Pokkaliibacter sp. MBI-7: one gene and its partner. The protein of the gene in region 1 interacts with the protein of each later gene in a pairwise test. Links are inferred from orthologs where the notes say so. Each region holds a gene or a part of one and is shown on either strand. Other genes may lie near its edges.

Region 1 (10,977 bases):
GGTCGTGACCAGTACCACATGGTTGAGCACCTGACTGTAGAGGCTGCTCAGGCGGGTAAAGGTGCGCAGGGTGAAATCATAGTTGGGAATGGGCCGCTGTTGCTGCAGGTAGGCTACGGTATGAATGTCTTCGGCCATACTGCTTTGCGGCCTGCCGTTGCCGGCTGAATCCAGAATGGTCACCAGCGATGAGCTGGCACTGAGCTGGCGTTTCTCGACAATGGACAGCGAGGTCAGTTCGCGTGGGCCATAGCGCTGGCTTTCAACAATGCGCTGCTGCGCTGCAGGCGTCAGTGGTGTCAGGGTCTTCAGCTGCCAGTTGGCGCGGGTACTTATAAAGATGACGCCGTCCTTGTCCGTGACGATGGTGGTGGAGTGATCATTCTTCCACAACGACTCCAGACGATTGACGGCCACTTTTACTACCAGCACACCGATGATGCGATCATTTGCGCGCAGCGGGTAGGCAAAGAAGTAACCGCGGATATTGGACGTGGTGCCCAGGGCAAAATAACGTCCGGTCTGCCCCTGCATGGCCTGAGTAAAGTAAGGGCGATAGTTAAAGTTCTTGCCCACGAAGGAGTCGTCGTCCTGCCAGTTACTGGAGGCAATGGTCTGGCCATCGGTGCTCATCAGGTACATCACCGAGGCGCCAGCGACGGCATTGGAGCGATGCAGCTGCTGATTAATACGCAGCTGCAGGCTCGCATCATCAGGGTGCTGGGCCAGCCGGATCAGTTCCGGGTGGGTCGACAGCAGTTCTGGCAGGTATTCGTACTTCGACAGCTCACGCTCAAGCCCGGTGGAGAAGCGGTCCATCATGTTTTCACCCTGGGCTTCGAGGCTTTCCAGAGTCGAGCGGTAACTCCACAGTGCCGTAATGGCGATCAGGGCAATGCCAAGCAGCAGGAGCAGTCCACCGATCAGCCAGGGAACGGGATTGCGCAGGCTGTGATGGGAGGGGGTGAGCTGCATGGGCGACGCGCTATCAAAGTGTGGAGTCTGCCATGATACGGGAATTTTCCTGTCGCTGTCGGCAGCAGAGTGACTCTGGTCGTGACGTGTTCAGACATTACTGCGCACGTGCCGTATTTCAGCCGCTATCAACTCAGGCAATGTCCATTTGTGACGACGGAGTTCTAGCAGGTCGTTGAAAATCTATCGGCGTTGCCGAATACCGCGTCAAAAACAGGCTCAAAATGCTCATTTAGTTCACTAAACTCCGCTTTTTCGCCTGTTTTTTCCGTGTCTCGGCTGCCTCGATAACGTTTTTCAACAGCCTCTAGGCTGTCCCGGGGCGCTCTGCTATAAACACGGTGGTCCTTCACTCTATCGATGCTATCGCCATGACTGCCACTCTTGATGCCCTCGGTCCGATCTTTCTGCTGGTGTTGCTTGGCTTTGCCCTGCAGCGCTGGCAATTTCCCGGAGATGGCTTCTGGCCGCTGGCAGAACGCTTTACCTATTACCTGCTGTTTCCGGCACTGCTGATTCACAATCTGGCCCCGGCACACTTCGCCGGGGTGGCAGTGAGTGACATCGTGCTGCTGGTCGTGACCATGCTGCTGGTGGCGACGGTCATGCTGGTGGCCGTGCGGCACTGGGTTTCGGCGACACCTGCCGCTTTTACCTCCTTCTATCAGGGGGGGATCCGTTTCAATACCTATGTCGGGCTGGCGGCAGTCAATCAGTTGTACGGTGATCAGGGCATGGTCGTGGCTGCGGTCACCATTGCCATCATGATTCCGCTGATCAACGTGCTGTGTGTGCTGATCTTTGCCTTTTATGGCGGGCAGGGGGAAAAGGTCAGCTGGGGTGCAACCGCGATGCAGATTGCCAGGAATCCACTGATCCTTGGTTGCGTGATTGGTGTGCTGCTGAATGTCAGTGGTATTGGTTTGCCGTTCTGGAGCAAACCGGCCTTAGGCATTCTCAGCCAGGCAGCGTTACCTGTGGGTCTGCTGGCGGTGGGCTTTGCACTGAATCTGCGCGCATTGCGTGGTGCTATCGCACCGCTGGGATGGGCCTGTGTGGCGAAATTCCTGGCGTTGCCACTGGTCGCTCTGATGCTGGCCCGAATATGGGGGGCTGAGCCGCTGGTGACGCAGGTGCTGATTCTGTTTGCTGCGCTGCCAACGGCCTCGTCGTCCTATATTCTGGCGCGGCAGATGGGCGGCGATGCTCCCCTGATGGCGGGGATCATCACTGCGCAGGCCCTGCTGGCGATGGCAACCCTGCCGATCACCCTGATGCTCTATCCGCTGCTGGGGCTGAGTCTCGGTACGGGCTGAGTATCTGTTCTGCGCTGTTCAGTGCTAGTGGGGCGTTTCAGTGTTAGTGGAGGGCAGTGTCAGTGAGAATAGTGGCTCAGGATATGCCGCCAGTGCTCTTCACTGACGGGCTGTACTGACAGGCGGCTGCGATTGATCAGCGGCATACTGGCCAGCTGGCTGTCCAGCTTCAGGGCCTGCAGGGGGATGACGTCAGTGAACTTTTCTCTGAGCTGGACATCGACCTGATACCAGCGAATTTTGCCGGGTTCAGACTTGGCATCAAAGTACTTCGATGTCGGGTCAAACGCGCTGGAGTCAGGGTAGCCCTCGCGCACAATCTCAACGATGCCGACGATGCCTGGCTGTGGGCAGCTGGAGTGGTAGAAAAAGGCCAGGTCGCCCAGTTTGATCTGATCGCGCAGGAAGTTGCGGGCCTGGTAGTTACGCACGCCATCCCAGCCACTGCGCTGATCTGGTTGCCTTTCAAGATGCTCAATGCCGAAGGTGTCAGGCTCACTTTTCAATAGCCAGAATGTCATGGTTATACCTCTCCTGGGTGCATTTTTTGCGGCGCGAAAAGTCGGAATTTACACCGTCTTTACTTCGACCTTAGTCGCAAAAAAAAATTACAAATCTTACCTTTTCAAGCGGTCAGAAAGTGTTAATTTTTAGCGCACTTTTTATATGGCTTCCCGTTTGTTTCGGGGATAAATCCAGTGTGGCTGGCGTCGGTTTTTGAGTTAAGAGGAAAGGTTACGCCATGAATAGTCGGCCCGATATGCTGACCCTGTTGTTTCTCGTATTTGTTGTCGGTTTCTGCATCACCGGTTACTCACAAAGTGATGTGCAGTTGTTTGCGCTGATCCAGTCGTTGCTGGGGTCAGTCGGTTAAGGACCTTTGATTCAGGTCTTCAGCCGTTATGCCGTCAGACATCCCTGACGGTGCAGTGGTGTGTCAGCGGTGTCCCTCAGTGCCTGATGCGGGACACCAGCCACCGTCCGTCATGATCCCCTGTAATGGAATGTCCCAGCTGGCTACAGGCAGTTGCGGTACTTCTTGCCCCTGATGTGCCAGTCCTACCATGCGTGTTGACAGATAACCACGATGCAGGAAGGCAAACGCCCGATCATAGAAGCCACCCCCCATTCCCAGCCGATTTCCACTCGCGTCAAACGCCACCAGTGGCATGCAGATCAGATCCAGCGTCCAGGCCGGGCGCTGGGCTGACACATCAAAGCGTGGCTCTTCAATACCAAAGCGATTGCGCACCATCGGTGTGTCCGCGGTGTAGTGCTGGAACAGCATACGATGGGCATTCAGTGGGTGCAGTACCGGCAAATAAACGTGCTTGTGCATTGACCAGGCTTTGTGGATCAGTGGACGCGGATCAATTTCACCATCATTACTCAGATACAGAGCCAGATGCTTGCTGCTGATAAAGGTGGGATGAGCGGCCATGCGGCGTACCAGCGACCTGGCAGCATGTCGTTGTTGCTGGGCTGACAGGCTGCGGCGCAGACGACGCATCTGCCGACGCAACTGCTGCTTCTGTTGCTCCAGTAGCTGCAGATCATCGACAGATGCAGATGCAGAGCGGGTAGGTAGACTGGCAACGGTTGAGTTCATCACGCTGTGCGCCATCCGGTGGTTGGGAAAGTGCTGAATAGGTGATAGCCAATACTAGCGGCTGTTGCGCTAGTGGTCATGCCTGCTGGCGACAGATTTGTGATTGCTGGCAACGTGCGATGCGCTTGCCAGTCGTTACAGCAAAAATTGAGAAAGGCTGTGTAATGAGCTGTGTAGCTAACATAAGTCAGCTGACGTGCTAGGAAAGGAGAAAAGGACTCCCCGATGATGCCGTTATCCGCCTGTACCCTGAACCAAAGGTTCAGAGTGGGAACGCCTGAGTCTTCAGAAGGCTTTCCGTCAAGCGGACATGCACAAAGAAAACCACGAGACATTCCCTTAATAAAGTGATTATCGGCTCGAGGGATCTAGCAGATGTATCGAACACCCCAGGGAGTTGGGTGCGATTATACACACTTGCATGGGGATGTCAGGCCTTGAAATTTATTATTCCTTGCCTTCCTCGGCATCTGCCGGGGTTGGGTTCAATACCTGATCAACCCGCTCAGCCAGAGCGCGGGCCTGACGATCAGCTTGCTCGTTGGCGCGTTGCATGCCCAGCAGTTCATAAGACAGATTCAGTGCCGTCATGATGGCGATGCGCTCCATGCCATGCACCTTGCCGCTCTGCCGTACCTGACGCATGCGCTGATCGAGCAGTTTGGCCGATAGCAGCAGCTCGTCCTTGCTTTCCTCTGGGCAGTTAATCAGGAATTCCTTGTCCAGAATGGTAATTGCCACAGTAGTGGCAGTTTGACGACTCATACCTAGAAGCTCCAAACCTTTTCGATGGCTTGCGGAGTGATTGTGTTATCTGCTGACTTCTTTTATCCAGACCAGTGTCTGAATTGTTGTGGCCAGCATGGCGCAAATGAAGCAGCGCCTATGAATTATAGTGCCGACAGCCCAGCTGGTGTTCTGCAGGTAAAGCAGTGTAACTCAGTGTTAGTGCGGGAAGGGCGCTATTTGGTTACGAGGTCTTTCCATTGACCTTGATCCTAAGCGTGCCACACAGGTTTTCCACTCTGGATGTAGGGTAGGGACAGCACATTACTGTGCCATCCCCCCCGTAGAACCGTGCGTGCAGCTTTCACCGCACACGGCTCGAACAGATTAAGCTAAGCCCACTTAGTGGACCGGCTTGTTTACTGTTAAACCACAGCTATGAACCTGAGCATGACACACAGGATGCAAAAGTACCCGATTCTTCAGTGTATCGTCACCCCCTTGTGAGCGGTAAACGATATGATGGTCGTGCCATCCTGTTTCTTTGGTAATCGGTTCCTTGCATAACGCACAGCGACCTTTCTGCTGGGTGTACAGACTGGCAACCTGCTTACGATACTTCAGCTTATTCAGCATCCGACTCATCCGCAGCGCCTCACCTGTGGCTTCCATGTCGGGATCGAAGGGGTTGTAGTCCCCCGCGATCTTTCTGTGTCGTTCTATCGGTGTACTGGCCAGCGCGTACAGCGCTACCACCGACTTGTTGCCCCACTCATTCTTTACCGTGGCGGCAAACACCCTTGAACGCTCCCCGATGGGCTGGAAGTATTTCTCCATGACCCATAAGGCATTCTTGTTCGGGTGCCGACGCTTGGCCCATTTTCGTACCGCCTGAAAAATCAGGTCGTCTAAACGGCTGAACGTTGCCTTGGCCACCACCGGCTGATGGTACAAAGCCCATCCTTTCAGCACCGGGTTCAGCAGGCGAATCAGATTCTCCTGCTTAGCGGTTTTATTGGCGTCGATGATTTCCTTGACCTTGCGATAGAACGCTTGCACGTTTTTCTTGCTTGGTTTGATCAGGAGCTTGCCGCCGTATTTGCGGAAATTCCATCCCAGAAAATCAAAGCCATGGTCAATGTGGACAACATGCGTCTTTTCCCCGGACAGTTGCAATCCCCGCGTGTGCAGGAATGTTTCTACCCAAGGCCGGATGTCATTTTCCAGTACCTCTTTCGAGGCGCCTGTGATGACAAAATCATCCGCATACCGCACAACATTAACCTTGTCCTGTTTGGAACGCTTTCTCCCCAGATACTGCTGAAGCTCACGTTCCAAACCGTCCAACGCCATATTAGCCAAGGTTGGAGAAATAATTCCCCCTTGTGGCGTTCCTGCCTCTGTCGACTGGAGCTGGCCCTTGTGGACCACCCCCGCTTTCAACCACTTGGTCAATACCTGCCTGTCCGTAGGGACATGCTGGACCAGCCAGTCGTGATTGATATGGTCAAAACAGCCTTTAATGTCTGCCTCTAACACCCATTGGGCTGACGCCTTTTTGGCGAGGCACACAAAGAGCTGACCCATGGCGTCCGCAGTTGACCGTTCGATCCTGAAGCCGTAGCTGTTGGGATCGCCCCGTGTTTCCGCGACAGGAGCCAATGCCAGCAGGTATAACGCCTGCATGGCCCGGTCATACATGGTGGGGATGCCCAGAGGACGTTCCTTCCCATTACTCTTGGGGATATACACCCTGCGCAGAGGCAGAGGGCGATACCCCCGGCGTTTCAACGTTTCCGCCGCCAGTTGTTTACTTTCGGGCGTATCCCAGAGTACGCGGTCGACTCCCGCCGTGCGCTTACCCTGGTTCTCAGTCACTCGCCGCACCGCCAGTAATCTGGCTGAACGTGAGCGGGTCAGCAGCCGTTGGAGGGCTTTCACCCTCCGCCATTTGCCTTCCTTACAAGCCTTCGCAATACGAATCTGCATTCCTCTGACGTTCCGTTGCACACGTTGCCAATCGACCTCGTGCCACACCAACGGTCCGCCGGTAGGCGCAGACATCACGCTTTCGCGCGTCAGTTCTTTCATGCTGCCTTCCTTATTCAAGACCATGATCCTGAACGAAGACAGCATTCTCCCTGACGGGAAAAACTGTCCCGTCAGGGGTAGAGCAACAGGCAGACTCAGGGTCTGCCGAGTGTGTAGTAGGGTGAACTCAGGGTTCACCGAAGTGTTTAATGGTCTCAAAGGTAAGAGGGTAACAGCCGCCTTACGACGATCTGCCAAGTGGAAGTCTGCCCGGTTTCCCGTGGGGTGACATTAAAACCCCTATCCATCCTATTACCGGATGGCCTTCGCTTTCTCCACCCTCCCATAACCGCACAGCCAACAGATTGCCTCACGGCGCTCCTGCCCCGAAGGGCAGCTATACGGTCTTACCACGTTCCCTGCTTACCACACGACTGGGTTAGGGACTGCTTATTCGCCGATGGCTCTATAAACGACGTATCTCCACTACCGACGGAGATAACCGGCCACACACCTTTTGGTTCAAGCCTGTCAGCAGTTTAGGCTTGTTCATACTTACGACGTTTATCAGCAGTTCACTTACGTTTCCCCTACCAGTCAACCTAGCCCCTCATCCCGGTACTGCTCCGAGAATCCGCTGCCACTTCTCACAAAGTGCCAGCGCCCCTTGCGGGAGGGTTACATTCCGGGGGAGCTTCACACAAGGCAGTTACCCGCCCTGCATGTCCCCGTGGGTTACTGTTGGTCGTACAACAGGTCGACTTGTCCGCCGAAACGGACCCCGACAATGGTAAACAGAGCTTTAGCTCTGAACCTCTTGATTAAGTGAAAACGGAAGACGGGCTTCCGCTATGGCACCTACAGCTCTTCCTGAGCGACGTCCAATTTTTCATTGTGCTGATTGGATTTGGGCTCCGATCCTTGCAGTGTCCCTTTACTGTTTCCTGATCATCCCGTTACCGGAATACGCCGTACAACCCTGTACGACGACAACAATAGACCGAGGTCCATTAATCAGGTATCTCTGAACATACCGGCTAAGATATGCACTCCTGTGGCGAACCGCAGGACTGACGTGCCGAGACAGGCGTCAGGGTGGGTACATCCGTACCAAAAGGCTCTTCTCGTCCTTGCGGACAACCATCCTGCATTAGGATGGCCCCGGCAGCCGAAGCGTCTGCCCGTCCTCTGCCATATAGACCTCCAGCCGAGACTGGATTGACGTATCGAGGAGACCGTCGGGTGGGCACATCCGTGCCAAAAGGACCTTCGTATCCTTGCGGACAGCACTGCCCACTGGCAGCGCCCTGATAGCCGAAGTAACTACCAGTGCTCCTGTCTCTTCAGACAACAGCTCAACGAGCTGCCCCCACCTGCCGGAGCTGGTTGTGGGTATCAAGAGGACACGCTACACGTGTCGCACCGGCAGTAGTATGATAGTGGACCTGTATCAAATTTGCATAAGTCTTTGTTGTCCCCGTTGGCGGGACTCCATGCACCGTCCAGGCAGAGCGTATTCATGTCCTCGTCCACCGCGTTACCTGATTTTGACTCCTTGAGTAATCTGTTCATTCAGATTGGTGCTCTGGGCTCTCCCTCTGAATTGCATGGCACTCTCTGCGGTTTCCTGACAGCCGGGCGACGCTGGAGTACTGATGACTGGCTCAAGCAGTCTGCTCAGTTGCTGGATATTGATGTCCCCGAGTCTGCGCAGTCGAAAACGGCTCTGGCGCAGCTTTACGATGTCACCCTGCGTCAGCTGGAGGAAGGTGTTTTCGAGTTCACCCTGATCGTGCCTGATGACGACTATGCCGTTGCGCAGCGGTCACAGGCCCTTGGTAGCTGGTGCTATGGTTTTCTGCACGGCTATGGCATGGGCGGTGGTCAGGTGGATGAAAATCTGGATGAGGATGCGCGTGAGTCGATTCAGGACCTCAGTCGTTTCACCCAGTTGAGCGATATGGCCCTGGAGGAACAGGAGTCCGACGAGGCTGACCTGATGGAATTGCTGGAGTACGTGCGGGTGGTGGCCATCATGCTATTTACTGCCTGTAACCAGCAGGAGCAACCGGTCAACCCCAACCGCACCTTGCACTGAGTGGATCATTCGCTGGCAGCCTGATGGCTGCTGGCCGCATCAGGGACCATCTATGCAGACACTTCCCCTTGCCGAATACGCCAGTCGCCGCCGTCGCCTGCTCGACACGCTGCCCGAAGGTAGCATCGCCATTGTTGCTGGCGCCGAGCTGAGCCCGCGTAACCGTGACGTTGAATACTATTTCCGTCAGGATAGCGATTTTTATTATCTGACCGGATTTGCTGAGCCATCCGCCTGGCTGGTGCTGGTACCGGGGCGCGGTGAAGGCGAGGTGGTGATGTTCTGCCAGCCTCGTGATCCGGCCATGGAGATCTGGGAAGGCTATCGAGCAGGCCCTGAGGGCTGTATGGCCCGCTATGGTGCCGATCAGGCCTTCAACGTCGATGAACTGGATCAGCAGCTGCCGCAGCTGCTGGCCGGCAGACAACAGCTGTTCTATAGCTTTGACAGTCGCGACTCCGTGGTGCAACGCATCGGCCAATGGCTGACGAGCACCCGACGTCAGGCCCGCAGCGGTGTTCAGGCCCCTGCACAAGTGCGGCAACTGGATGATGTGCTGCATGAGATGCGCTTATTTAAAACCCCCGCTGAACAGCAGCAGATACGTGAAGCCGGGCGTATTACCGCGCTTGGCCATCGCCGTGCCATGACGGTGTGTCAGCCGGGGATGTGGGAATACCAGCTGGAAGGGGAAATTCTGCACGAGTTTTCTCGTCACGGCAGTCGCTGGCCCGCCTACGGCAGTATTGTCGGTGGTGGTGCCAATGCCTGTGTGTTGCATTACATCAATAATGATCAGCGTCTGCGAGACGGTGATCTGGTGCTGATCGACGCGGGTTGTGAACTTGACTACTACGCGGGTGATGTGACGCGTACCTTCCCGGTCAATGGCCGTTTTTCAGCTGAACAGCGCGCTGTCTATGACATCGTGCTGGCAGCGGAGCTGGCCTGTATTGAACAGTCCCGCAGTGGTGTGGGCTTTGATCAGTTGCACGACGTGTCGGTAAACATTCTTACGCAGGGTCTGGTCGATCTGGGGATACTGCAAGGTAGTGTCGATGGCCTGATTGAGCAGGGTGCTTATCGTGATTTCTACATGCATCGTATTGGCCACTGGCTGGGTATGGATGTTCATGACGTCGGCAGTTATCGCCAGCAGGAGCGGTGGCGGGCCCTGCAGCCCGGCATGGTGACGACCATTGAGCCCGGGATCTATATCAATCCGGCAAATACCAGGGTTGAAGAGCGCTGGCGTGGTATCGGCATTCGCATAGAAGATAATGTACTGGTCACGGATGCGGAGCCTGAAGTTCTGACGGCACTGGCTCCCAAGACGGTCGCTGAGATCGAGGCACTGATGGCAGAGGCACTGATGGCAGAGGCGCGAGGCTGATGGCAGGCAGTATGAACAGTGAAGTACAGCATTTCGATGTGATTATCGTCGGCGGTGGCCTGGTGGGGGCCAGTCTGGCTTGTGCTCTGCTGCCTATAGCCAAACGCCATGGCATGCGTATTGCTGTGGTGGAGGCCGTTCCCTTACCCTCTTTGGCCAGCGAGCCTTATCAGCCGAGCTATGATGCGCGCGGCACAGCACTGTCTTATGGTACCCGGCTGATCTATGAGGAGATGGGGGTATGGCAGGCATTGAGCGAGCGTGTCTGCGCCATTGAACATATTCATGTGTCTGACCGTGGTCATTTTGGCACTACCCGATTGCATGCTGCCGAAGAGGGTGTGGCGGCTCTGGGCTATGTTGTGGAGAACCACTGGATTGGCCGCGTGCTGCTCAGCCACCTGCAGCAACAGGGTGGTGAGGCGATCAGCTGGCTGTGCCCGGCGGAAGTGACCGCCATCACTATGGCTGCTGAACGGGCGCAGGTCACTATCCATTATCAGGATCAGCAACAGCAACTGAGTACAGCTCTGGTGGTACTGGCAGAGGGCGGGCGTTCCAGCCTCAGCGAGCAGCTGAGTCTTGATTATCAGGAAGCTCCCTACAACCAGTTTGCTTTGGTCAGCACCCTGACACCGGGCAAGGCTCATGCCGGGGTCGCCTTTGAGCGATTCACCGCTGAAGGCCCCCTTGCTCTGCTGCCGCTAACTGACAGTGATGACGGCAGTCATCGCTGCGCGCTGGTGTGGACCACGCCGGATGAGCTGATCGGTGAACGCATGGACTGGGATGATGCGACCCTCCTCAAAGAAGTTCAGCAGGTCTTCGG
Region 2 (11,038 bases), 160 kb from region 1 along the record:
AGCGCTGATGGAGCTGTATGAGCCCGGCATGAACTGTGCCCGCATCGACAGCCTGTTCGGAGACATGAAGACCTGGCTGCCGGGCATGATCCATGACGTGGTGGAGAAGCAGCGCAGCCTCAGTATCGTGCAGCCACAACCGCCTTTTTCTCCGGCGGCACAGCAGCAGCTGGGGCGGGCGGTCATGGCGCTGCTGGGATTCGATTTCCATGCTGGCCGTCTGGACATCTCCGCCCATCCGTTCTGCGGTGGGGTACCTGAAGATGTCCGTATCACCACCCGTTACAGCGAGCAGGATTTTACCCAGAGCCTGATGGGCATCGTGCATGAGACCGGCCATGCCCGCTACGAGCAGAATCTGCCTGCAGACTGGCTGAAACTGCCGGTAGGTGCGGCGCGCTCCATGGGTGTTCATGAGTCACAAAGCCTGTTCTTCGAGATGCAGCTGGGCCGTCATCCGGCCTTTCTGGCACGTATCCACCCGCTGATCGGTGAGCATCTGGGCCAGCGTCCCGGGATGGACCTGGCTAATCTGCAGCGTCTGTACAGTCAGGTGGAGCCGGGCTTTATCCGCGTCGATGCCGATGAAGTCACCTATCCCTGCCATGTCATCCTGCGCTATGAAATCGAACGGGATCTGATGAATGGCACGCTTGAGGTCGAACATATCCCCGAGCGCTGGGATGCCGCCATGCAGCAGTACCTGGGGCTTTCTACCGCAGGCAACTACCGCAATGGCTGCATGCAGGACATTCACTGGACCGACGGCTCTTTTGGCTACTTCCCCAGCTATACCCTCGGTGCCATGATTGCCGCCCAACTGGCAGCCAGTGTGCGCGATCAGCTGGGAGATATCGGTGAACTGATCGCGCAGGACCGGCTGGCCGAGGTGTTCGGCTGGCTACGCCAGCATATCTGGCAGCAGGGCAGCCTGCTGGAAACCAGCGAGCTGCTGCGTCAGGCCACCGGCGAGGACCTGTCAGCGCGCTTCTTCAGGGCTCACCTGCAGGCCCGCTACCTCGGCTGACCCTGTGAGGTACCGGTCAGCGCAGGCTGGCCGGAGCCAGATAAACCAACTGGTCGAGAAAAAGTACCTGCCTCTGCCCGGGACAGGTATCATCGTGCCGGCATGACCGCGCCGTGTCCGACGGCATGTGAGCTGGCTTATCGGAGAATGGTTTGAACTGGATTGATGTCCCCTCGCTGATGCTCGTCACCCTGTTTGCTTCGCTGGTTGGGATGGCCATCTTCAGTACCCTGTGGCACACCTTCCCACGGGAAAAGAGCTTCCCTCTGCTGGCCGCCTCGAATCTGGCCTGCCTGACGGGCATTGCCACCATGCTGCTGCGACCCGTAACAGGGACACCAGTCAGTGCCATCAGCGGCAATCTGCTTCTGCCCTGCGCCTTCCTGCTGACCGTGGCTGCCTTCAGGCAATTACAGAATACCCGTATCGCCCGCTGGCCCTGGCTACTGCCACCGCTGCTGGTCACCGTAATGTGTGTGATCGGTTTCGAGCCGGAGATGCTGGGCCTGCGTGGCCAGTGCTATTCTCTGGTGGCCATGCTGATCAGTGTCATCCTGCTGGCGGACTGCTACCGGCTGCGTACCCGGGCCCGCGGGCTGGGCATGATCCTGCTGGTGTGCATGGGCATCGTCGAGCTCTGGGTCAACCTGATCAGGATCATACTGATCGAAATGTATCCCCAAACCAGCGTGCTGCAGCAGCACCCGGGCACGGTGGTGATTTACCTTGGTGGCGTGATCTATCTGTTCCTGCAGCCACTGGCCTTCCTGCTGATGTATCAGCAGCAACTGCATCAGCGTCTTCAATACCGGGCCGATCATGATGGTCTGACCGAACTGCTCAACCGCCATGCGTTCATTCGTCAGGCCAGCAACCTGCTCCGGCAGGCACAACAGCAGCAACAGCGGCTGTCACTGGCACTGATTGATCTGGACTGGTTCAAGCGCATCAATGACAGCTACGGTCATCAGGCAGGCGATGCGGCGCTGGCACACTTTGCCGGGCTGATGACACATGAACTGCACAATGCGACCGGATCGCAGAATATTCTGCTAGCCCGGGTAGGTGGCGAAGAATTTGCAGCGTTGTGGTTAGGCCTCAGTGCCAAAGAAGCCAGTCTGCAGATGCATCGCCTGCGCAATGTACTGGCCCAGCATCAGCTGGAATGGGATGGCGTACCACTGACGGTTACCTTCAGCTGCGGGTTGGCTGAACTGGCGGCAGAGCAGCAGACCTTTGATGAGCTGTACAGCAGTGCCGACCACCTGCTGTACCACGCCAAGGATAATGGCCGGGACTGCCTCAGCCTCGGCTGAGGCCGAACCTTAACCGGCCTTACAGGCAGCACCTAAGTACAGTGGTGACTGCCGGTCAGCAATGGTATTAATAGCGCTCGCGTCTAAAAAACGCTGAACTGTACATCAGCCGGTCATAACGCCCGGCTAACCTGACCACAGTCCTCCGCCAAACGCTGTAATGGAGTGGGATACACCTTGAACTGGCTCGACCTGCCAACCCTGATTGCCGTCAATGTCTTTGCCAGTCTGGTGTTTATGGGCATTTTCTTTTCGCTCTGGCGCTACCACCCGGAAGAAAGCAGCTTTATATGGCCCTTCTGCTCCGGCCTCAGTCTGTTCACCGGTATCTGCATGTTCCTGCTGCGCCCCTGGCTGCATGATCTGATCAGTATTCTGGTGGGTAATATTGGCATTCTTTACGGCCATATTTTTATCCTGACGGCGGTCCGCAGCCTGTATCGCCAGCGTCTGTATGGCGTGTACTGGCTGGTGCCGCTGCCGTTGCTGCTGGCGCTGCTGGTTTTCACCTTCGTTATCCCGTCCATGAGCTACCGGGTCATAGCCTTCTGCCTTTCTGCGATTGTCGTCTCCGCCCTGCTGCTTGCTGATCTGCGTCTGGCCTATCGGCAGGGCCATCGCCTTGGCAGTATGACCCTGCTGGTTGCCGCGCTGACCGACCTGCTGGTACAGAGTGGCCGCATTATCCTGACACTGGCCTACCCACTGGATGGCCAGCTGTTTGATGCCAATCCCGGTTCATTACTGGCACTGATCAACGGCCTGTCCTATCTGGTACTGTGCCCGCTGGGTTTCATGATGCTCTACAACGAGCGCCTGCAGGGCCAGCTGAAACAGGAAGCCACTCATGACCATCTCACCGGCCTGCTCAATCTGCGGGCCTTTCTGACGGAAGCAGAGCAACTGCTGCAGTCGCCACGACGCCAGGCCATCACACTGGCACTGATTGATCTGGACTGGTTCAAAAAGATCAATGACAACTATGGTCATCAGGCGGGAGATCATGTGCTGGAGTACTTTGCCCAGCTGCTGAGCATGACGCTGCACGGCTCCGACGCCTGCATCGGACGGGTCGGTGGAGAGGAGTTTGCGGTGCTGTGGCACAACGACAGCGAACAGGCCCGCGAGGGGCTGGAGCGACTGCGCCAGCATCTTCAGCATCAGCCCCCCTACTGGGAAAGACAGGCCATCGCCCTCACCTTCAGCTGTGGCATGGTCAGTCTGGGGCCAGAGTGCAGCACCTTCGACAGCCTGTACCGCGAAGCCGACCGCCAGCTCTATCAGGCCAAGGAAAATGGCCGTAACTGCCTGAGTATGGCTTAACCTCATTGCCGTCCGGGGCGCAGCCCCTCACCAGCGCCGCAGACTCACCGCACCACGCCATTCTGCCGGTCAGCACAGCAGGCGGATCACGGCTGCGCTATGGTTATCTGATTCGCATTTCCACCAGCCGACCGTCGCCACGCCCATGACGACGTACCGAGGTACCGGAGTGGACTGGCTCGATATCCCGACTCTGACTTTCGTCGCCCAGTTTGCCAGCATCATCTCGCTGGCGGTGTTCATCTATCTGTGGCGCAACAACCCGGGCTCCCGCGCTTTCTCATGGCTGGCCGGCAGCAGTCTGTGCATGTCACTGGGCATTTTTCTGATTCTGGGATTACGCTTCCTGCCCGCCGCCTTCTGTATCATCGCCGGTAATGCCAGCCTGATGTACAGCGGCGTCATGCTGGCCCACGGCACACGTCAGCTGTACCTGCGCCCCCTGTGCTGGCTGTACTGGCTGACGCCACTGCCGATGCTGCTGGCCACCGGCTATTTCACCCTGATTACACCTGATGTCGGTGCGCGGGTGGTGACCTACAGTGCGACCGTGGTCATTATCACCGGCTACTTTGCTTATGAACTGCGCCGCCCTCTGCACCCCCGGGGCAGCAGCGCCCGCTTTGTCCTGCTGACCGTGGCCAGTATCGACATTGCTGTCAATCTGCTGCGGGTCTGGCTGACGCTGGCCGCGCCTCAGCAGCACGGGCTGCTCACCAGTGTTGGCAGCAATGCTACGGCGCTGGCCTTTCTCAACGGCTTGCTGTATCTGTCACTGCTGCCGCTGGGTTTCATGATGCTGCATGACGAGCGCCTGCAGCTGCATCTGCAGCATCAGGCTGACCACGACGACCTGACCCAGCTGCTCAGCCGCCGGGCGTTCATGGAGCATGCAGAACAGGTCATCAGCGATGCCCGGCAGCGTAAACACAGCGCCACGCTGGCCATTATTGATCTGGACTGGTTTAAGCAGATTAACGATGGCTATGGCCATCTGGCAGGGGATTACGTACTGGCTTTTTTTGCCCGTATGCTGCTGCGTGAAACCCACGGCAGCCCGGCCATCACAGGCCGTATCGGCGGCGAAGAATTCGCTGTGCTGTGGCCGGGGCTGACGGCCAGGGAAACGAGTATTCACCTGTACCGACTGCAAAACAGCCTGAAATCGTCGCCCATGGAGTGGGATGGCATACCCATTAGTCTGACTTTCAGCTCTGGGCTCGCAGAACTGAACGACAATCAGCAAAAATTTGATACTCTATACCGCCATGCCGATGCGCAGCTGTATCTCGCCAAGGAAAACGGTCGGGACTGTCTGTTCGGCGTGTGAGGTGGCCGGCCTGCAGACATACCGTCGCCGGTAAGAAGCCACCCTGGCATATTGCTAATTCGGGATAATCATAACGATGTTGAGCCAGTTGACCCCCACCCTGCTCTGGGCCCATTTTCAGACCCTCTGTAATACCCCACGCCCCTCAGGCCATGAAGCCACCATCCGCAGCAAACTGATCGACTGGGCCGAGCGCCGTCAGTTGCAGTGGCAGACGGATGACGCCGGCAATCTGCTGATCCGCAAACCTGCCAGTGCAGGTAGGGAAAACCGCCAGAGTGTGGTGCTGCAGGGCCATCTGGACATCGTGGCCCAGCAGAATGAGGGCACTGGCCACGACTTCACCCGCGACCCCATTCGCACCCGCATTATCGATGGCTGGGTGCATGCCACCGGTACCACCCTTGGCGCCGATAACGGCATGGGTGTCGCCGCTGCGCTGGCAGTGCTGGAAAGCGACGAGATTGCGCACGGCCCTATCGAAGCCCTGTTTACCATCGAAGAAGAAAGCAGCATGCGCGGTGCACTGGAGCTGCAACCGGGCTGGCTGCAAAGTCAGCTGATGCTCAACCTCGACTCAGAAGACCGGGGCGAAGTGTACGTCGGCTGCGCCGGTGGCATGGACGTCAATGTCCAGGGTCAGTTCGAGCAAAGCCCCCTGCCGGCGGACTGGCAGGTATTCCAGATCGATATCAAAGGCCTGCGCGGTGGCCACTCCGGCCTCGATATCGACAAGGGCCGCGGCAATGCCAACCGCCTGCTGGTGCGCCTGCTGATCGAACTGGGCAAAGACAGCTCGTTGCGACTGGCCAGCTTCAGTGGTGGCACCCTGCGTAATGCCCTGCCTCGTGAAGCCCATGCCATCATCGCTCTGCCAGCCGATGAAGAAGACAAACTGGTGCAGCTGATCAGTCAGCTGAACAGCCTCTACCGGGCTGAACTGATGGGCGTGGACGAAGGCGTAGTCATCAGCCAGCGTACCGCCAGCGCCACTCAGGCCCTGACCAGTGATGCCAGCCGTACCCTGCTCAATGCACTTAACGCCGCACCACACGGTGTGGAGCGCATGAGCCCGCACTTCCATAATGTGGTGGAAACCTCCAATAACCTCGGCGTAGTGCGCCTGCAGGACGGCCAGTTTGAATGCTGCCTGCTGGTGCGCTCTCTGCGCGATCAGTCCACTCAGGTACTGGCCGACCGCATCCACAGCCTGTTCACCCTCGCAGGCTGTCAGGTACAGGGCGAAAACGCCTATCCCGGCTGGACCCCCAACCCGCACTCGCAGCTGCTGAACCTGTTTCAGGACGTGCACCAGCAGGTGTTCAGCAAGCCCGCCGAGGTCAAGGTGATTCACGCCGGCCTTGAGTGCGGCATCATCGGCGCGACTTACCCGCAGATGGATATGGTGTCTTTTGGTCCGATCATTCGCGGTGCTCACTCACCGGATGAACGGGTCAACATCGAGTCGGTTGCCGACTACTGGAAACTGCTGGTCGCCCTGCTGGAAGCTGTTCCCGCCCGCGCCTGACCCGTCAAGCATAAATACCCGGCCACGGTCCGCCTGAACAGACTGTGGCCGGGTCAATCACAGCGCCTGCGGCAGGCTCATGCTAGGATGGTTGGCCCAACGTTAAGGACAACCTCATGCCTGCCATCGAACGCATCAGCGATCTCGACATGTTCCTGCATATCGTCAGTGGCGGCAGCCTGTCAGCGGCCGCCCGTGAACTGAATCTGTCCCTTGCCGTTATTTCTACCCGGCTGGCCAGGCTGGAGGAAGCGCTGGGTGTCAGGCTGCTCAATCGCAGTACCCGCCGCCTGAGCCTGACCGAGGAAGGAGCCGAGTTCTATCAGCGCGCACAGAAACTGATGAGTGATCTGCAGGACACCGAAGAGGCGCTGGGTCAGCACTCTCAGGAACCACGCGGCAAGTTGCGCATCACCTGCACCAGCGGCTTTGGCCGCCGTCATATCGCCCCGCGCCTGCCGAAGTTTCATACACTCTATCCACAGATCGTCATTGAGCTGCTGGCTACCGATACCATCGTCGATATCGTCAAGGAGCGGATTGATCTGGCTATCCGTCAGGCTAACCTGCCCGACTCCAGCCTCAAGCTGCGCACCATCGCACCCAATCGACGGGTGGTGTGTGCGGCACCTTCCTATCTGCAGCAGCACGGCACACCGGCCACGCCCGACGAACTACGGGCGCATCGCTGTATTGCCATTGGCAATCCACCGCTGAGCTTATGGAACTTTATCGACCCCAGAGATGGCGCCGAGCTGCAGGTAGAAGTACCGGTCTGTTTTCGCACTAATGATGGTGAGATTGCCCACAACGCGGCGCTGGCCGGTACCGGGCTGGTATGGAAGTCGTGGCTGGATGTCGCCGAGGATTTACAGCAGGGCGCGCTAATTGAAGTATTACCCGAGTGGCACTCCCCCTGGGTGCCGGTGCAGGTGGTCTATCCCAGCAACCGCCAGCAACCGGCCAAGGTGCGTGCCTTTATCGACTTTCTGATCGATGAGCTGGCCAGCCTCGATCAGCCCCGAAAGCCATAACAGCCGCGCGCAATTACAGCGCGCTGGCCTGCTCCAGCCGCGCCATCTGCTCAGTGCTCAGTTCCAGTGCCACCGCCCGTACCAGACTGGCAAGCTGCCCGGTGCTGGTCGCACTGGCAATCGGCGCGGTCACCCCTTCACTGGCCATCACCCAGGCCAGCGCTACTTCGGCCTGACTGGCCTGCTGCTCGGCGGCCACGTCATCCAGCGCCGCCAGAATCCCCAGTCCGCGGGCATTCAGATATTTCGCCAGACCACCACCACGCTGGCTCTTGTGCAGATCAGCCTCACTACGATACTTGCCGGACAGGAACCCCGAGGCGAGGCTGAAATAGGTAATGACGCCCAGCCCTTCCTGCACCGCCAGTGACTTCAGGGCACCGTCGAACTGGGCACGGTCATAGAGGTTGTATTCCGGCTGCAGCGTGGCATAGCGGGGCAGGCCCAGCTCGCGGGAGATATCCAGTGCCGCCTGCAACTGCGTCGCCGAGTAGTTGGAGCAGCCAATAGCGCGCACCTTGCCGTCTTTAATCAGGGTTTCATAAGCCCGCAGGGTTTCTTCATGAGGCACGCTGTCATCCGGGCAGTGGGACTGATAAAGGTCGATACAGTCTGTCTGCAGGCGGCGCAGGGAGTCTTCGACGCCAGCCAGAATACGCTGCCGCGACAACCCTTTGCGGCCACCACCGAGATCCCAGCCCACCTTGGTCAGCAACAGAACCTTGTCACGTTTATGCGGATTGGCCGCCAGCCAGTGACCGATAATGGTTTCCGACTCGCCACCCTGATTACCAGGCGCCCAGAGGGAATAGCAGTCCGCGGTATCGATGGCATTGAGACCGGCATCCACCAGCCCGTCCAGCAGGCGGAACGACTGCGCCTGATCGACCGTCCAGCCAAACACGTTACCACCAAACACCAGGGGGACGATGGACAGGCCTGACTGACCCAGGGCTCGTACTTTCATCTCTGCACTCCTTTCGAGTTAACACCACATCATGCAGCGACCTTACTCCCCCGGCGCAGGGGGAACCAGTACAGCGGGCTGAAAGCACCTTTTGCCTGCAGGGAAGAATGGCTTTCCCGTCGGGCTGCGGATAAAGAAACGGCAGCAGATGCTGCGTTACTGATTATTCATCCATGCCAAAGACAGCCTTCGTATTTCCACCATTGTGCTCATCACTGCAAACTGCGATACAGAAACCCGGCTTAGTGGCAGCACCGCCACCCCGGCAACTCCAACAGGGACTGACACAATAATGATTACCGACCCGTTGTTTTGGGCGGTCGCTATTCCGGCGATCTTTATCGATGGTATCTCCAAAGGCGGCTTCGGCGGCGGGCTGGGCGTGGTTGCCGTACCGATCATGGCCGTGGCCATCAGTCCGGTGCAGGCCGCGGCCATCATGCTGCCTATTCTGTGCATCATGGACTGGCTTAACATCTGGGCCTATCGCGGCCGCTGGGACGTGCGCGAGGCGCGCCTGCTGATTCTCTCAGGCATACTCGGCATTGCCATTGGTACCCTCACCTTCCGCTGGCTCAATGAAGATGCGGTGCGCGTCCTGCTCGGCGTGCTGTCGCTTGGCTTTACCCTCAACTGGGCATGGAAACAGTGGCACCGGATCGGCGGGGAGCGCCAGCCCCACAACATCCGCAAAGGCATGCTGTGGGGGTCACTGACCGGCTTCACCAGCTTTGTCGCCCATGCCGGCGGCCCGCCTGCCAACGTCTATCTGCTGCCCCGTCAGCTGGATAAAACCACTTATCAGGCCACCACAGCGCTGCTGTTTGCCGCCACCAACATGATCAAGCTGATCCCCTACGCCTGGCTCGGTCAGCTCAGCGTCGGCAATCTCAGCACTTCGGCGGCACTGATCCCCATCGGCCTGCTGGGTATTCAGGCCGGCGTCTGGGCGCACCATCACCTGCCCGACCGCTGGTTTTACATCAGCCTGTATGTACTGCTCGGCGTGCTGGGGGTCAAACTGCTGTGGGGAGGTCTGGGCGCCCTGCTCTGACAGATCCTGCTCTCTGCCGGTGGCCGCCAGCGTCCTCTCTGCGCTGGCGGCCGCGCCCCTGTGCCGTTGTCGCGCTGTCACTTTGCCATCCTTCCCTGTTCAATCGATCCATCACCCTTCATCCCACACCTGCTGCCCCGTCACTGATCAGGCCGCGCCGCACCTGTCCGATAGGACAGTTGTGACCACGCCTGCTGATCCCTAACGTTTGCCGCCTGCAAAAGTTGCTGTGGCAAGCACTCAAGGGAGACTTTTATGTCACTGGGCCTGGATCAGATTGAATACCTCAGTACCCTGCGCAACAGGGATTTCATTGCCTCTGACGTCCAGCAACGGCTCGGGCAGAGCAAGATTCTGGTCGCCGGTTGTGGCTCCACCGGCGGCAGCATCATCGAACCGCTGGTGCGTACCGGCGCCCGCCATCTGGTGCTGGCCGAGAACGGCACCTACGAAGTCAGCAATCTCAACCGTCAGTCCATGGGCATTGCTCATGTCGGCCGCAACAAAGCCTCGGTGCACGCAGCACGAGTCCGCTTTATTCACCCGGGCGTGCAGGTCACTGTCCATGACGAAGGCATTCAGGCGCACAACGTTGAACAGCTGGTGCGTGAGACAGACCTGATCGTAGATGGCGTCGATGTCACTACCCGTGACGGTCTGCAGGCCAAATACCTGCTGCATGCCCACGCCAAAGAACAGCGCAAGCTGCTGATCACCGGTTACGACATGGCCGCCGCTCAGCTGATCGTGGTGCATGACTACCGGCAGGACAGCGAGCAGGTCATGAAGGGCCGCCTGACTCCGCTGGATATCGTCTCCCTGCACCCGCTGCAGTGCTGCATCAGACTGATCGGCACCGAACAAATGCCGCTGGAAATCTTTGAGGAGCTGGAACGCCACGCCCGCCATGAGAAGGACTTCATTTCCCAGCTGGCGATGACCGCCAATCTGTTCGGCGTACTGGCCCTCGGTGTGATTCTCAAATCCCTGGCGGAGGAACCGCTGCCGGAGACCGTCTATCTGGACATCTGGGAGCTGCTCGGCAGCCAAAGTGATGAGCACACCCTCAGCCACTACCGCCAGCACTGGGCCAACCGGCACGATCTCCACGTACTCTAGACAGGCAGACAGCGCAATCATGGACAGATTCCAACTGGTGCTGCTGCACCAGCCCAGTTATGGCGAACGCAGCAAGGATGTCAGGGACTATTTCGGCCAACTGCTGGCCCTGCGTATTCAGGGTTACTTCCACGAGCACGGCCACCGCTACATTCCGGTCGATATCTACGATCACTTCGCCTCCCATCTGCTGTTGCTGTGCAATGGCGAGGCCGTGGCCTGTGCCCGTATCGTCGATCACGATGCCTGTGTGCAGCATGAGCTGGCCTTTCCGCCGGTGACGCTGCTCAGCCAGTCCGGCAGCCCTTCCGCCGTAGCAGCCGTGCAGCAGTTTGTGCAG

Evidence for each region.
Region 2: the proteins of pepP (region 1) and QCD60_RS07600 interact in binary tests that used the Escherichia coli proteins (3 or more experiments, as listed by UniProt). The link is inferred for Pokkaliibacter sp. MBI-7 from one-to-one orthologs.

What each region holds. Positions count from the first base shown.
Region 1 is NZ_JARVTG010000001.1:1,533,939-1,544,915, reverse strand. The notes cover bases 8,083-10,977. They hold pepP (Xaa-Pro aminopeptidase), read left to right. Parts: upstream 8,083-8,807; coding sequence 8,808-10,148; downstream 10,149-10,977. Other genes in these bases: ubiH (2-octaprenyl-6-methoxyphenyl hydroxylase), read left to right, coding at 10,148-10,977; QCD60_RS06950 (UPF0149 family protein), read left to right, coding at 8,177-8,755. Also shown: QCD60_RS06990 (ATP-binding protein), read right to left, coding at 1-975; QCD60_RS06985 (AEC family transporter), read left to right, coding at 1,347-2,291; QCD60_RS06980 (EVE domain-containing protein), read right to left, coding at 2,351-2,812; QCD60_RS06975 (hypothetical protein), read left to right, coding at 3,034-3,165; QCD60_RS06970 (5-formyltetrahydrofolate cyclo-ligase), read right to left, coding at 3,229-3,900; QCD60_RS06960 (cell division protein ZapA), read right to left, coding at 4,348-4,665; ltrA (group II intron reverse transcriptase/maturase), read right to left, coding at 5,029-6,717.
Region 2 is NZ_JARVTG010000001.1:1,689,280-1,700,317, forward strand. Bases 4,343-7,298 are described here. They hold QCD60_RS07600 (aminoacyl-histidine dipeptidase), read left to right. Parts: upstream 4,343-5,072; coding sequence 5,073-6,524; downstream 6,525-7,298. Other genes in these bases: QCD60_RS07595 (GGDEF domain-containing protein), read left to right, coding at 4,343-4,996; QCD60_RS07605 (LysR family transcriptional regulator), read left to right, coding at 6,641-7,298. Outside these bases: QCD60_RS07580 (carboxypeptidase M32), read left to right, coding at 1-1,027; QCD60_RS07585 (GGDEF domain-containing protein), read left to right, coding at 1,180-2,343; QCD60_RS07590 (GGDEF domain-containing protein), read left to right, coding at 2,521-3,666; more of QCD60_RS07595, read left to right, coding at 3,836-4,342; more of QCD60_RS07605, read left to right, coding at 7,299-7,558; QCD60_RS07610 (aldo/keto reductase), read right to left, coding at 7,572-8,525; QCD60_RS07615 (sulfite exporter TauE/SafE family protein), read left to right, coding at 8,818-9,579; QCD60_RS07620 (ThiF family adenylyltransferase), read left to right, coding at 9,835-10,698; QCD60_RS07625 (hypothetical protein), read left to right, coding at 10,718-11,038. UniProt on the Escherichia coli protein: Dipeptidase with broad substrate specificity. Requires dipeptide substrates with an unblocked N-terminus and the amino group in the alpha or beta position.